Regions from separate parts of the Enterococcus diestrammenae genome, predicted to be linked through region 2. Evidence: riboswitches for the same ligand, from Rfam matches in the RefSeq annotation. Region 2 holds a riboswitch; each other region holds the start of a gene.

The links. Region 2 has a riboswitch for thiamine pyrophosphate ahead of thiT (energy-coupled thiamine transporter ThiT). Riboswitches for the same ligand answer to the same signal wherever they lie in the genome.
Region 1: linked by a shared signal. The riboswitch ahead of thiD (bifunctional hydroxymethylpyrimidine kinase/phosphomethylpyrimidine kinase) and the one ahead of thiT (energy-coupled thiamine transporter ThiT) in region 2 are both predicted to bind thiamine pyrophosphate.
Region 3: linked by a shared signal. The riboswitch ahead of ACO03U_RS12585 (ECF transporter S component) and the one ahead of thiT (energy-coupled thiamine transporter ThiT) in region 2 are both predicted to bind thiamine pyrophosphate.

What each region holds. Positions count from the first base shown of each region.
Region 1 covers NZ_JBMRGR010000021.1:29,786-33,985, reverse strand. The annotation lists gene thiE (thiamine phosphate synthase) at 1-349, opposite strand, end outside; gene thiM (hydroxyethylthiazole kinase) at 336-1,154, opposite strand; gene thiD (bifunctional hydroxymethylpyrimidine kinase/phosphomethylpyrimidine kinase) at 1,151-1,957, opposite strand; TPP riboswitch at 2,265-2,363, opposite strand; gene mgtA (magnesium-translocating P-type ATPase) at 2,484-4,200, opposite strand, start outside.
Region 2 covers NZ_JBMRGR010000006.1:45,031-49,230, reverse strand. The annotation lists gene ACO03U_RS05765 (class A sortase) at 47-763, opposite strand; gene ACO03U_RS05760 (hypothetical protein) at 1,028-1,801, shown strand; gene thiT (energy-coupled thiamine transporter ThiT) at 2,083-2,679, opposite strand; TPP riboswitch at 2,743-2,846, opposite strand; gene ACO03U_RS05750 (iron-sulfur cluster repair di-iron protein, ric) at 2,914-3,213, opposite strand; gene ACO03U_RS05745 (ribose-phosphate diphosphokinase) at 3,487-4,200, opposite strand, start outside.
Region 3 covers NZ_JBMRGR010000025.1:879-5,078, reverse strand. The annotation lists gene ACO03U_RS12595 (energy-coupling factor transporter transmembrane component T) at 1-508, opposite strand, end outside; gene ACO03U_RS12590 (ATP-binding cassette domain-containing protein) at 505-1,881, opposite strand; gene ACO03U_RS12585 (ECF transporter S component) at 1,878-2,441, opposite strand; TPP riboswitch at 2,597-2,686, opposite strand; gene ACO03U_RS12580 (YccF domain-containing protein) at 3,342-3,707, shown strand; gene ACO03U_RS12575 (phosphotransferase family protein) at 3,781-4,200, opposite strand, start outside.

The DNA of each region.
Region 1 (4,200 bases), on a different contig from region 2:
TAGCTTCGGCGACGGTTTGGACAGAGGCGCCGATCAGTTTATCTGGGCCTAGCAATCTGCGGGCTGCGGCGACGGGTAAATCCTGTTGCCCCACGTGGAGACCATCTGCGTCGCAAGCCAAGGCGATGTCCAAGCGGTCATTGATAATCAAGGGCACGCGATACTGATGCGCCAACTGTTTCATAGCCAGCGCTTCTTCGTAAAAGGCACGACTGGCTAATTCTTTTTCCCGTAACTGCAGCATCGTCACGCCACCGGCTAGCGCTTCGGACACAGCAGCCAACAGGGAATCCCCGGCGACACAGCTGGCATCTGTCACCAAATACAGTGCATAATCAGGCTTTGACAATTTGTAGTCGCCCCCTTTGTTCCATGGTAGCTGGGGTCAACTGACTCACCGCATCTAGCAAGGCCACCCGAAAGCTCCCCGTACCTTGGTGCTGCGTTTTTTCATGGGCGATTTCCCCGCTGATACCCATCGCCAGAGTAGCAGCCACACTGGCGCTAAAGTAATCTTTTTGACTACCACAAAAACTCCCCAACAACGAACTCAACATACAACCAGTCCCAGTGATGCGACTCATTGTGGGATGGCCGTTTTCAATAAGCGCCACCTGCAAGCCATCACTGACCACGTCGACTTTCCCAGTAATCACCACCACCGCTTGTCGAGCTAGCGCCAACTGCTGGGCCACGGCTTGACTGTCTTGTACTGTCAAAAGATCCGCCTGCGAAACATCGACACCTTGGTTGACGCTGGCAAAACCGGCCAAAAAGCGTATTTCTGAAAGATTGCCACGAATCACCGCAAAGTAAACTTCTGCCAGTAAACGTGCCAACGTCTGGTTCCGCAAAGCTGAGGCTCCCGCGCCCACCGGATCCAAAATCACAGGAATTCCCAGTTGATTGGCCTTTTTACCAGCTAACACCATCGCCTCAACCGTACGGGCATTGAGGGTACCGATATTGATCACCACTGCTTGTGCCAATTCAGTAATCGCTGCGACTTCCTCTAGATCATCTGCCATAATCGGCGAACCACCAATCGCTAAGGTAATATTGGCACAATCGTTCACCGTGACATAGTTGGTCAAATGGTGTACTAGTGGATTTTGTTCCTGCACTTTGTTTAAAGCCGTTTGATAGGGATTCATGCTTGCTCCTCCAATCCTTGACGATACACTTGGTAGAAATGATTTGTCGGACCATGCCCCTTGCCTAGCGCTAAGGAATGGGTGATTGCCATGGTGATGTAGTCCTTAGCTTTTGCAACAGCTTCCGGTAGTGCCCGTCCCAAAGCCAGCTCAGAAGCAATCGCGGAAGAAAAAGTACAGCCGGTGCCGTGGGTATTTTTCGTATCTACTCGTTCGACGGAATAGTGGTAAAAATCATGCCCATCAAATAAAACATCCGTCGCCGCTCCCGTCTTGTGGCCCCCTTTGATCAGTACTGCGGCACCACAGACTTGCTGGATTGCCCGGCAAGCTGCTTCCATCTCCGCTAAAGTCGTAATTGTCCGATTCGCAATCTTTTCCGCTTCAGGGATGTTGGGGGTGATGACATCTGCCAGAGGTAAAACTTCGGCAATCAAGGTATCAATGGCTGTGGGATCCATCAAAGCATCCCCGTTTTTGGCATACATCACCGGATCTAGGACCACGTTTTGCGGTTGCCATTTTTTGAGACTAGTAGCCACGGCTTGCATGGTTTCCCGACTGGAGAGCATCCCGATTTTCACCGCTTCTGGAAAAATATCCTCAAATACCGCGTCCGCCTGCTGGCAAATCACAGTCGGTGTCATGTCTTGATAAGAAATCACCCGCACTGTATTTTCCGCCACCACTGAAGTGACGATCGACATCCCGTACACTCCGTGAGCCGCAAAAGTCTTCAAATCCGCTTGAATCCCCGCGCCACCGCTACAATCTGAGCCAGCTATACTAACTACTTTTTTCATGAATCTGCTCCTCTCTGAAACTTATCATCGATGCAAAAATCGCTACATTTCATTCACAGGAAAGAAGACAGCCAGTTCAAAAGGCCCACCAAACGCCTGCCTCTCTCAACAGGCAGGATTGCCCCAGGATACTCGTTAGCAGGCATCGGTTTCACCTGAATTTTCTATGAAAGCGCCTTGATTACGGCATACATCGCTGAAGTTGGCATTTGAAGATTTTCATGTATGCTGCTCTATCCCTTACTCTCGAAAAAAGACGACAGAAAAGGCACTCTCCCAGCAGAAGAGTGCCTTGAAAAAACGATCTTTCCCTCAGACAATTGCTCCCTACGCTGGTCTCAACCAAACAGGTTCAAAGGGTCAGGTTTTACCTTCTCAACGCCGCAGCGTCCCCCCGCAAACAAAATTCACTTGCTGTTATCATATAGCAAGCTAGTCGAAAACTCAAGAGTGTAAGTTGTAACCGAACCTCTGAGTTTCAAATAAACACTTCAAAGACACAGCTTCTTTTTAGCGCTTGCCTTTCTTACAACCAACTCCCGGTCTTACGAATATACACGTGCTTGACTGCTTCCAACGTCACCAAGTAGCCAGCGACGATCAAGAAGAACCAACCAAAGTAGGCCCCTGGTAAGCGGGAAAAATCGAAAAATTGACCGAGGGGCGTTAAGACTAGCAAAAAGCCTGCTGCTAGCGCCCCACCACTTGCCAATAAGACTGGCCAAGAAGCACGACTTTGGATAAAGGATAGTTTTCTAGTGCGAATCAAATGAACCACTAACGTTTGGGTCGTTAAACCTACTAAAAACCAACCTGTTTGGAACAGTCCTGCAGTGGCCACAGTATTGGCACCTAAAGCAAACCACATCACCAAGTAAGTCAAAATATCAAAAAGCGAGCTCACCGGACCAATCACCACAGTAAAGCGGAAGATATCCTTGATTTGCCAACTAGCTGGTTGCCGCAACTCTTCTTCATCCACATGGTCCCAAGGTATCGTCAGCTGGGCAAAATCATAGATCAAGTTTTGCAGTAACAATTGCAGAGACACCATCGGCAAAAAGGGTAGGAAGGCACTGGCAGCTAAAATCGAAAAGACGTTGCCAAAGTTAGAGGACAAAGTAATCTTGATATATTTCATCATATTGAAAAAGACTTTGCGCCCTTCGATGACCCCCGTCTCCAAGACTTGCAAGGATTTTTCCAGCAAGATGATCGAACTCGCATCTTTGGTGATATCCGCTGCGGTATCCACCGAGATCCCCACATCAGCCTTCCGCAAAGCTGGCGCATCATTGATTCCATCTCCCATGAAGCCAACAGTATGACCCTTTTGCTGCATAACACCAATCAGGCGCGCTTTTTGCATGGGATTGAGTTTGGCATAAAGATGGGTTTCACCAACTTTTGCAGCCAGTTCCTCATCACTGAGGGCCTCGATATCGCTACCTAACAAAATTTCCCCCACAGCGATTCCGACATCACTGCAGACTTTTTTTGCTACGAAAGGATTGTCGCCAGTCAGGACTTTGACCGTCACGCCATGGTCTTTCAAGGCTGCGAGAGCACTGGCAGCCGATGCTTTAGCCGGGTCCAAAAAGGCCATGTAGCCGATCAAGGTCAAGTCGTTTTCATCTGCCACCGTATAAGTAGCGTCCTTGTGGGCATCCCGTTTGACGGCGACTGCTATCACCCGCATCCCCTGTTCATTTAATTCTTGATTGAGGCGCCCCATGGTTTCTTTGAGGGCCGGAGTCAACAATTGCACCTGACCAGCAATTTCGACGTATTTGCAGACATCCGCCATCTCCTCCACCGCGCCTTTGGTAATCATCAGTTGGTACCCATCCACCTGGAGGATGACAGACAAACGCCGCCGCGAAAAATCAAAAGGTAATTCGTCAATCTTCACAATCTCTTGGTAGGGCAGTGATTGGTTTTGCTTTTGAAAATACTCGATCACCGCCACATCCATCACATTTTTCCAACCGGTTTGATAGTGGGAATTCAGATAAGCCAGCTGCAAGACCTGCTGATTTACTTCACCTAATGGATCAAGATGTTCCACCAAAACCACCCGATCTTCCGTAATCGTGCCAGTCTTATCGGTACACAAGATATCCATGCCTCCGAGGTTTTGGATTGCTGGCAGCTCCTTGACGATGACTTGATGGCGGGACAAATTCAACGCCCCTTTCGCCAAATTGCTAGTAACAATCATCGGCAGCATTTCTGGTGTCAAC
Region 2 (4,200 bases):
CGTGAAGTGGTTAGCGCTAGTCGCTTATTCAAATTGATGCCGAAATTTAATAATGTTTTACATCCATCTCAAAATATCCCAACACTTCAGCCGTTGCTTCTTTTACAGGAGTTACCGATTTTAGTTCCCCCTGAACGACTACCCGCTTGGTCCCGCCGATTTCATTACAAGTAATCAAAGTGACTAGTTTTTTGTCTGGGACTTCTTCAATGTACTGCGTCTCAGTGGGTAAAACAGTAATATTCAAGGTAGCGGTATACTCATAGATATTTTCCAAATCTGTCAGATAAATGGCGTCACCAATTTGAGTCTGATCTAATGGTTCGAATAAATACCCTTTATCATAGGCACGATGACTGGCCAGAGAATAATTGCCCGCCCCCATCTTTTGATCAGGAAACATGGTGCCAGCACCCCACAAGAGAGATTCGTTGGCAACACCTCTAAAGATTGGTAAATTAATGCCCACTTTGGGTATGGCGATACCACCGACTACTGGTAAGTTACGATTTTGCCATTGGGCTTTGAAAACCGTCTCGGAGCTAGCAGGAACTACCGCTTCAAAATCAAAGCTCGCTTCTTTTTCTTCATTTTTTACGATGTCTTCTCTCGTAAGCTTAGAAACCGCAAATTTTTCGCCATTATGGTCGATAATCACGTTTTTGATTTGATTATTAAAAACCAATACCAGTCCGACTACCAAAAGCAGTAGTAAAAAGATATTGATAAGCCAATTTCTTCCCCGATGTTTTTTCTTTTTCATAATAAGCCCCGCCCTCATTTGATTGCTAGCGCCTTTATTTTACCATAGAAAACAGCACACCGGCTATGGTAGCTCCAGACAGCCTCGCTAGTTTTAAGAAAACGCAACCTTCTTTTGCGGAGCGGATTTTCTAAAAATTGGCTGGACTAGCAAAAGATTGCAAAAGAAAGCCCTTTCTGTAATCAAACTTTAAAGGAAACGAAACACCACGAAATCCCTCGTTGTTGTATGATGGTAGTATCGGGAAAAAGGAGGGGGCGCCCCATGACAAAAATGATTTACATACATATTGATACTACCAGCAATGCCGTTTTGTCACGGGGCATTAGTCCCTTAGAATTTTATCATGGCATCGTCCATCAGCCAAAAAATCTCCTGCTTCTAGACCCTTCCTCTGATTACGGTGAATATGAAACCCACACCGGTTTGAAAATTTTGCGGGGAAATGAAGGCGTCAAACAGTATTTCGATGAACTGGCTCGCAATCGGATTTCTGAGGATATCAAATGGATTGACTTTAATGACAGTGCCCTGCTAAAAGAACTGACACCCTTAGAAATCAGTGAGTTGCTGTATTTTGGCCACATGAAAACCCATCTCCACTCGCCATTTTTCTATAAACTGCAGAATAATTTCGTTTACTTCGATTTGAAAGACGAGCTTTCCCGGGTTTACTATCGCTATTTAGATGAGTATTATCGGATTCTCGCTGACAAACTCACTCGGACAGTCTTGGAAAAAATCAACGACCGCCGTTCATTTTTCCGCAAAGCAACTCCAGTAGAAAAACTTGATATCAGTCTTTTACGAGAGATGAAAGGTCTTTTTCAAGAAGGTGTCGTCTTTTGCTTCCAGTCGGCCCACACAGAAGGCCAAGATTATAAAATTCCCATCTACTTAATTGAAGATGGTAGTTTTCGAAAAAATGAGGAACTTACCAAAGATGACATGCTCGTCGGCCATTTGATTTACCAACAAGACCGACGCCAATGGCAAGTGACCTACGAAGACAAAGATCTCCTTTTTCTAACCAATTAAAGTAAGCCTGTAAAAATACAGGATGGCCTTATTTTTCGAAGCATCCCTCAAAATATCAGGGAACCAATTATAGGCGACTATAAAACAGGCCTCATTCCTCAGTTTTTTTACTGATTTCTGCTTAGATCTTAGATGAAACTGGCTATTTAAGGCTTCTGACAGCCGAAATTTTGACCTTCCTTGATCCAGCAAAAAAGCTGCATTTTCCAAATGATGTGGAAAATGCAGCTTTTTTAGTGGTTCAATCACTTAACGGTTGCCGATAAGTACCGGTTTACAACTTATTTTGTAGCCGACCAAACACCATGATCGTCTTTCGGGATAAACAACCTAGGAGCAACTTTGACCAGAATCACCAAAACTACCGCTACATAGATGATATTCCCTAAAGCGGAGGCACCGTTGACGGAAAAAGAATACAGCCAAGGACTCATATTTTCTGGTGCATAGGCGCCCCAAACGAAGACCCCCGCCCAAAAATGCCAAAACCAACGGGAGAGACACGCAAGCACCGCACCCAAGACAATGTACAGCACCATCTGTTTTTGATAACCTTTTTGCACACTAAGGCGAACTTTAGTCCCCAACAAGCCGCCCAAGCCACCAAAGGCAAAAGCAAAGGGGTATTCAAAAATGATTTGCGGGACACTGATAAAGTTCTTCATCGCCGAACCTAAGACGATATTTAACAAGCCCCAGACAAAGCCTGCTGTCATCCCTGCCAGCGCACCTCGCCGATAAGAATACAACACCAACGGCACCAACCCTAAAGACAAATCCAAGGCTGCATTTGCCGTTTGGATGGGAATATAAGACAAAGCCATCCCCATCGCGGCGATAATCGTTCCTTCGATCCAGACTCGCAGATTTTTATTCATAAAAAAACTCCTCCATTGCAGATTATAGAACAGTCACAATCTACAAAGGAGAAGTATATGCTACTTCTAAGTCGTCACAATTCCTACGCTCGCATTATCGAGACAGGTACAGAGGGTTTAGAGTTCACTCATTCTCAGCCAATGGCATGGCTCCCCTTTGTGATCGTGTTCTATATTCAGTTATTTTGGTACAGCTCCATCTTAGCATATTTTTCAGAAAATGGAAGAGGAATTTCAGCCTTCCGTTTCCTCTTGTAAGCTGTCGGCTTTTGCCAACATTTGGTAGGTAGCGGTAAAGGTGGGGCAGACATCATCTGGTATCTGGTAGTCTGCTGTAAGTTCCCGTAATTGGGCAAACGTTGCCGAAAGATCCGGATTTTCAGTAGTCTCCGCCAATTTTTGGCTGATGCTATCATAGAGAGCTTTCACCTGAAAAACTTCTGGATGATGAGCGCCATGAGCACGGGTAATCGCCGTGGTGTATAAATCGAGGGTTGCTTGATTTTCTTTGAGATAGTCGGTCACTTTAGTCATTCATAATCCTTCTTTCAATAAATGCTTAAATTTTCTTGCCATCACGAAGTATACCTGTCTGGCTAGCAGAAGAACTTGATGGCTATCAAGAAAAACATTTTTAATCCGAAAGAGGATACCAGGACCCACCAAAATTGACGATAAAGCTTATGAACGATGGCAGGTCGACGATGGATAACGGTAAATTCTCGGCTCCTAAGTCTCCCTATTTTCCCTTCCCCACGCAAAAAAAGCAGTCCACCAAGTTAGTGGCCCTGCTTCTTTTGCAATTGCTTATTGTGGTTGATTGGTTTCAAACAAAGGACTAACTGGTTTGTTTTCATGGATTCGCTTAATCGCTTCACCCATCAAAGCACTAACAGAGATCTCATCGATTTTTTCAATCTTACGGTCTTCTGGCAAGTTGATGGAATCGGTCACGACTAAGCGTTCGATAGCGGAGTCTGAAATCCGTTGCATCGCAGGACCAGAAAGAACTGGATGCGTACAAGAAGCATAAACACTCTTAGCACCGGCTTCTTTCAAAGCATTGGCAGCTAAAGTGATGGTGCCGGCTGTATCGATCATGTCGTCGATCAGGACACAAGTTTTGCCTTCAACATGTCCGATGATATTCATGACTTCAGCAACGTTAGCTTTTGGCCGACGTTTGTCAATGATGGCAATCGGCGCTTTCAAGAACTCGGCCAATTTACGTGCCCGTGTCACACCACCGTGGTCAGGCGATACCACAACCACGTCATCTCCTTGAATTCCTTTGTCCAAGAAATAGTTGGCAATCAATGGTGCCCCCATCAAGTGGTCCACTGGAATATCAAAGAATCCTTGAATTTGAGCCGCATGCAAATCTAGACAGACAAGGCGATTAGCTCCTGCTTTTTCAATCATATTGGCAACTAATTTGGCAGTGATTGGTTCACGAGAGCGTGCTTTACGGTCTTGGCGAGCATAACCATAATACGGCATAACCACATTGATAGTTTTCGC
Region 3 (4,200 bases), on a different contig from region 2:
TCAATAGCGCGGCTTCTCGCATATTCTTGACTTCCCGCAACATCTCGGAAATCCCCTGGACCACCACCAAAATGCCGTAAACAAAATTTTGCGGCAAGCCCTGTTGTTCCAGATACAATAACAATTTCTCAAAGGAGACTCCCATGGCAAAAACCAAACCCAAGCCAGCAAAAGCAAAACAACGACTGGCTAGCACAAATGCCGTGCTCTCTGGATTGCCTTGCATAATCACCGCCCACCCAGCACTGACCGCTGGCAATATCGGCAAGACAAGCAAGGTCAGCAGACTTGCAAAGTGCTTTCTCACCACTAAAACGCCAAAGCAACAACCGATAATTACCAAGTTCAGCCAAAGCGTAGAACTGAAAGAAAGCACCAACGTTAATCCCAAGATCAAAACCGTCAGATTGACTACTTGAGTGGTTTGAGTAACAGCAGTAGTTTGTGCTTTTACATTCAGCGAGTCAGTAGTGATGGGTTTTTCCTTTGCTTCACTAAGTAAACTCATTTTCTCGACTCCTTTTTTAAGTCCTGCAACTGTCCTGCCGCCAAGTGAACATGATGACGGCTGATTTGTGCCAATGGTTGCATGCGATGGGACACTACTAAAACAGCCTCTTGCTGACTCTTTTTTGCCAAGACATCAGCAAAAAAGTCGCACCCCCGCTGATCCAAACTAGCAAAAGGTTCATCTAACAATAACAACTCCCAAGGTCGTGACAAAATTCCTAACAACTGCACCATCTTCTTTTGCCCCTCACTCAGATGATAGATACTCCTATCCAAAAACTCCCTCAGTCCCAATTTTTGCAAGCTGGCCTCTTGCTCTGCCGTCAGTTGATCTGCTTGCCAACCCCAAGAAACTAGCTCTTCTCGCACCGTCAATCCGGTAAACTGGTGCTGAGGATCTTGCACCCCTAGCGAAACTCGCCGATAAAGTGAGCGCCTCTTTGGTAGCGGTCGCCCTTCATAAAGATAACGTCCTCGGTATTTTTCCAGCTGCATAATCGTCCGCAACAAAGTGGATTTGCCACTACCATTGGCCCCAGTCAAAGTGGTCAAGCCGGTTTGAAAGGTAAAATCACTAGGCTGCAACAAGGGCCGACCTTTTTCAAATCCATAGCTAACTTGCTGCAACTGTAAACTCGCTGCATCTTCACATCCGCTCGCCATCGCAAGGGACCATTGCGGCTCGTGGTCTGGCAAATCCGCCACTGGCAACTCCTGCAAATGCCCCTCAGCAAGCAACAAGTGCCGATCCACCACTTCCTGATAACCTGCTAGATCATGATCCGCTAACAAAATCGTCTTTCCCAGATCCCGCAACTGAGCCAACAGTTGCAATAAACGCCGACGACTGGCGGGATCGATGCTGGCAAAAGGTTCATCTAACAACAATATTGGCGAATCTAAAGCCAATAATACCGTCAAGGCACAACGCTGTTTTTCCCCTCCAGAAAGCTGATGAAACGGCTGATCCATCAGCGCTATCGTATCTGCCAACTGACAAGCTTGTTGCATCTTTTTGGCAATTTTGCTCGGTGGTGTCTGAACATTTTCCAAAGCAAAGATCAGCTCCCGCCGCAGACTCCCCATTGCAAATTGTCGACTGGGATTTTGCATCAGCAAGCCAGCCAGTTGAGCTTTTTGACAACCTACTACCTCTCGCAGATTACGCCCAGCCAGAAAAATATCCCCCTCATAGGATAAGTCCAGCACTCCCGCTAGTAGGCGCAACAAAGTGGATTTACCACTACCGCTGTCTCCTCTAAGCAAACAAAATTCCCCTGCTGCTAACTTTAGCTGACAGTCTTTTAAAATCGGGGCCGCATCACTAGTCCTTCCCAATTGCCACAAACTCAGTCCTTGTAATGCAATCATCCTCCCGTCACCGCCAATTGTTGGACTTTATCATAAAGTTTCATGATGGCCTGCACTAAAATCATCCCGAAGAAAATCACCGAAAGCAGCCTTACTATCAATAAGCTCACCACCATGCCTACGCCTAGTGCCCCATAGCCAAATTTGAAAAATTCATAGAAAAAGCTCAACGCCGTCGTCCCAAATGCTCCGATTAGCAAGTGCCAACTATCATAACGGCGATATCGTCCTGCTAAAAAGCCCAACTCCGTCCCAGCGCCCTGCAACAGCCCCGAAACTAACACTCCCGGCCCAAAATAACTGCCATACAGCATCTCTGCCAAAGCTGCCAGCACTTCCCCTAGCACTGCGCTTCCCGGCCGTCGCACCAACATCCCCGCCACCGGTGCTGCCATCGTCCACAACCCGAACAAGATTTCATTGGCAAAAGGGCCATAGCCCAAAGGCGTCAAAACCGCCGTCAATAATGCATACAACACCCCCGCTCCCATAAAAATCGCTCCAAACAAAAACGCAATCAACGCTAGGAACAATACTTCTTGTAACCGCCATTTTTTCATCAAAAAAACCCCTTTCCTCATTCAATTACGAAACGAAAAGGGGCAGACCGATACCGTGATGAACTATCCACTAGCTTTGGAGAGAGTTTCCCCTCCAAAAAAGAAACACCCCACCAGATTTTTCTCTGATGGGGTGCATAAATAAGCCAATTCATGGTTGATCCTAGACATTTCCCTGCGTCAGTCCTAACTGTATCAGGTTCAATGGGTATAATCTCAGCTTTGCAGCACCCCAAATGTTTCTATTCAAATGTGACCACAGTGTAGCACATAATGTTGCCAAGTACCATATTTTTCGATGAAATTGTGAGAATGGTACGGATAGCTATTTTTTCGATGCCAAGACACTCTCCAGATAACGCTTGGCAGGGGCACAGCGTTCACGCTTTTCTTCCACTTTCCACACCACTTCAAGTTTTCGAGACAATCCGCTTCGAAAACAGACAAGCCCCTCTCACTCCCGCCACTCCCCGAAAAATATTTTGCAGGGGTATAGCGTCCATGCCTTACTTCCGATTTCCACCTCACTTCAAGTTTTCGATACGATCCGCTTCGAAAACAGACAAGCCACTCTCACTCCTACTACTCCCCGAAAAATACAAAAAACCTGCCGAGGGGAATCGGCAGGCGCATCTATTGATTGAGAGGGGAACTCAATCGAAGAAAAAAACAAAACAGATTAATCTCACGAGGTCGATACTTGGGGAGTAATGACTTACTCGATGAACGTAGTATAGCACAAATTTGCCAAGTTGAGAACTATTCTCAATTAAAAAAATGATTTTTTTATCCGACCTATTCTTTTACCAAACTACTCAGCCTAGCAGACTTTTGCTATACTGAGATTAACAAGAAATGGCATCAAAAGTTTCTTTGGACTTTTAGAAAAGGTGGGGTTATATGAGTTGTCTTGGAAATATCATTTGGATGATTTTTGGTGGCCTAGTCAGCGCTATCGGTTGGTTTTTGGCTGGTTGTCTCTGGTGCATCACCATCGTAGGGATTCCCATCGGCCGTCAGTGCTTCAAATTTGCTAGTCTGGGATTGGCTCCTTTTGGCAAACAAATCATCTACAACGACAGCAACGTCAGCCTGTTGCTAAATATTATTTGGCTCCTGGTGTCGGGCATTCCTCTTGCCTTAGCCCATCTACTTAGCGCACTATTACTAACCATCACCATCATCGGTATACCTTTTGCCAAGCAATCCATGAAGATGGCCAAACTCTCCTTGATGCCCTTTGGCGCTCGGGTTGTGTCTTATTAAGATATTTTCCATAAATAAAGACCTTTTCGCTATTTTTTGTGGAAAAGGTCTGTTTTTTTAAATTATTATTATGTTATTTTAAACTTTTCGGCACTTCCACCTCAGCCATTTCCTTCATGGCAAACTCGATAATCTGCGTAGCTAGTAATTTTCGATCCCAATGCTCAGGATCACTAGTAGCCAAGCGCGTCGTCCCCTCTGAAAACATCAATAGCCCCAACATTAAGCGCGACAAGGCCACCCGTGCTCTGGCATAAGGCGTAAAGATGATTTTTTCTTGGGCTACGCTATTGTATCCCTCGATCAAACCATGATTATCTTCCAGGCGCCCCAAGAAATCAATCGCAAAGAAGTCTGCATAATAGTCCCCAAAGAAACAACGCTCTGTGTCGATAAACCCAGCAAAGTTTCCCTCAGGATCAGCAAAAACATTGTTATTGAATAGGTCAAAGTGGATTAACCGCGGTTCACTTACTTCTTCTAAAGCCTCTTC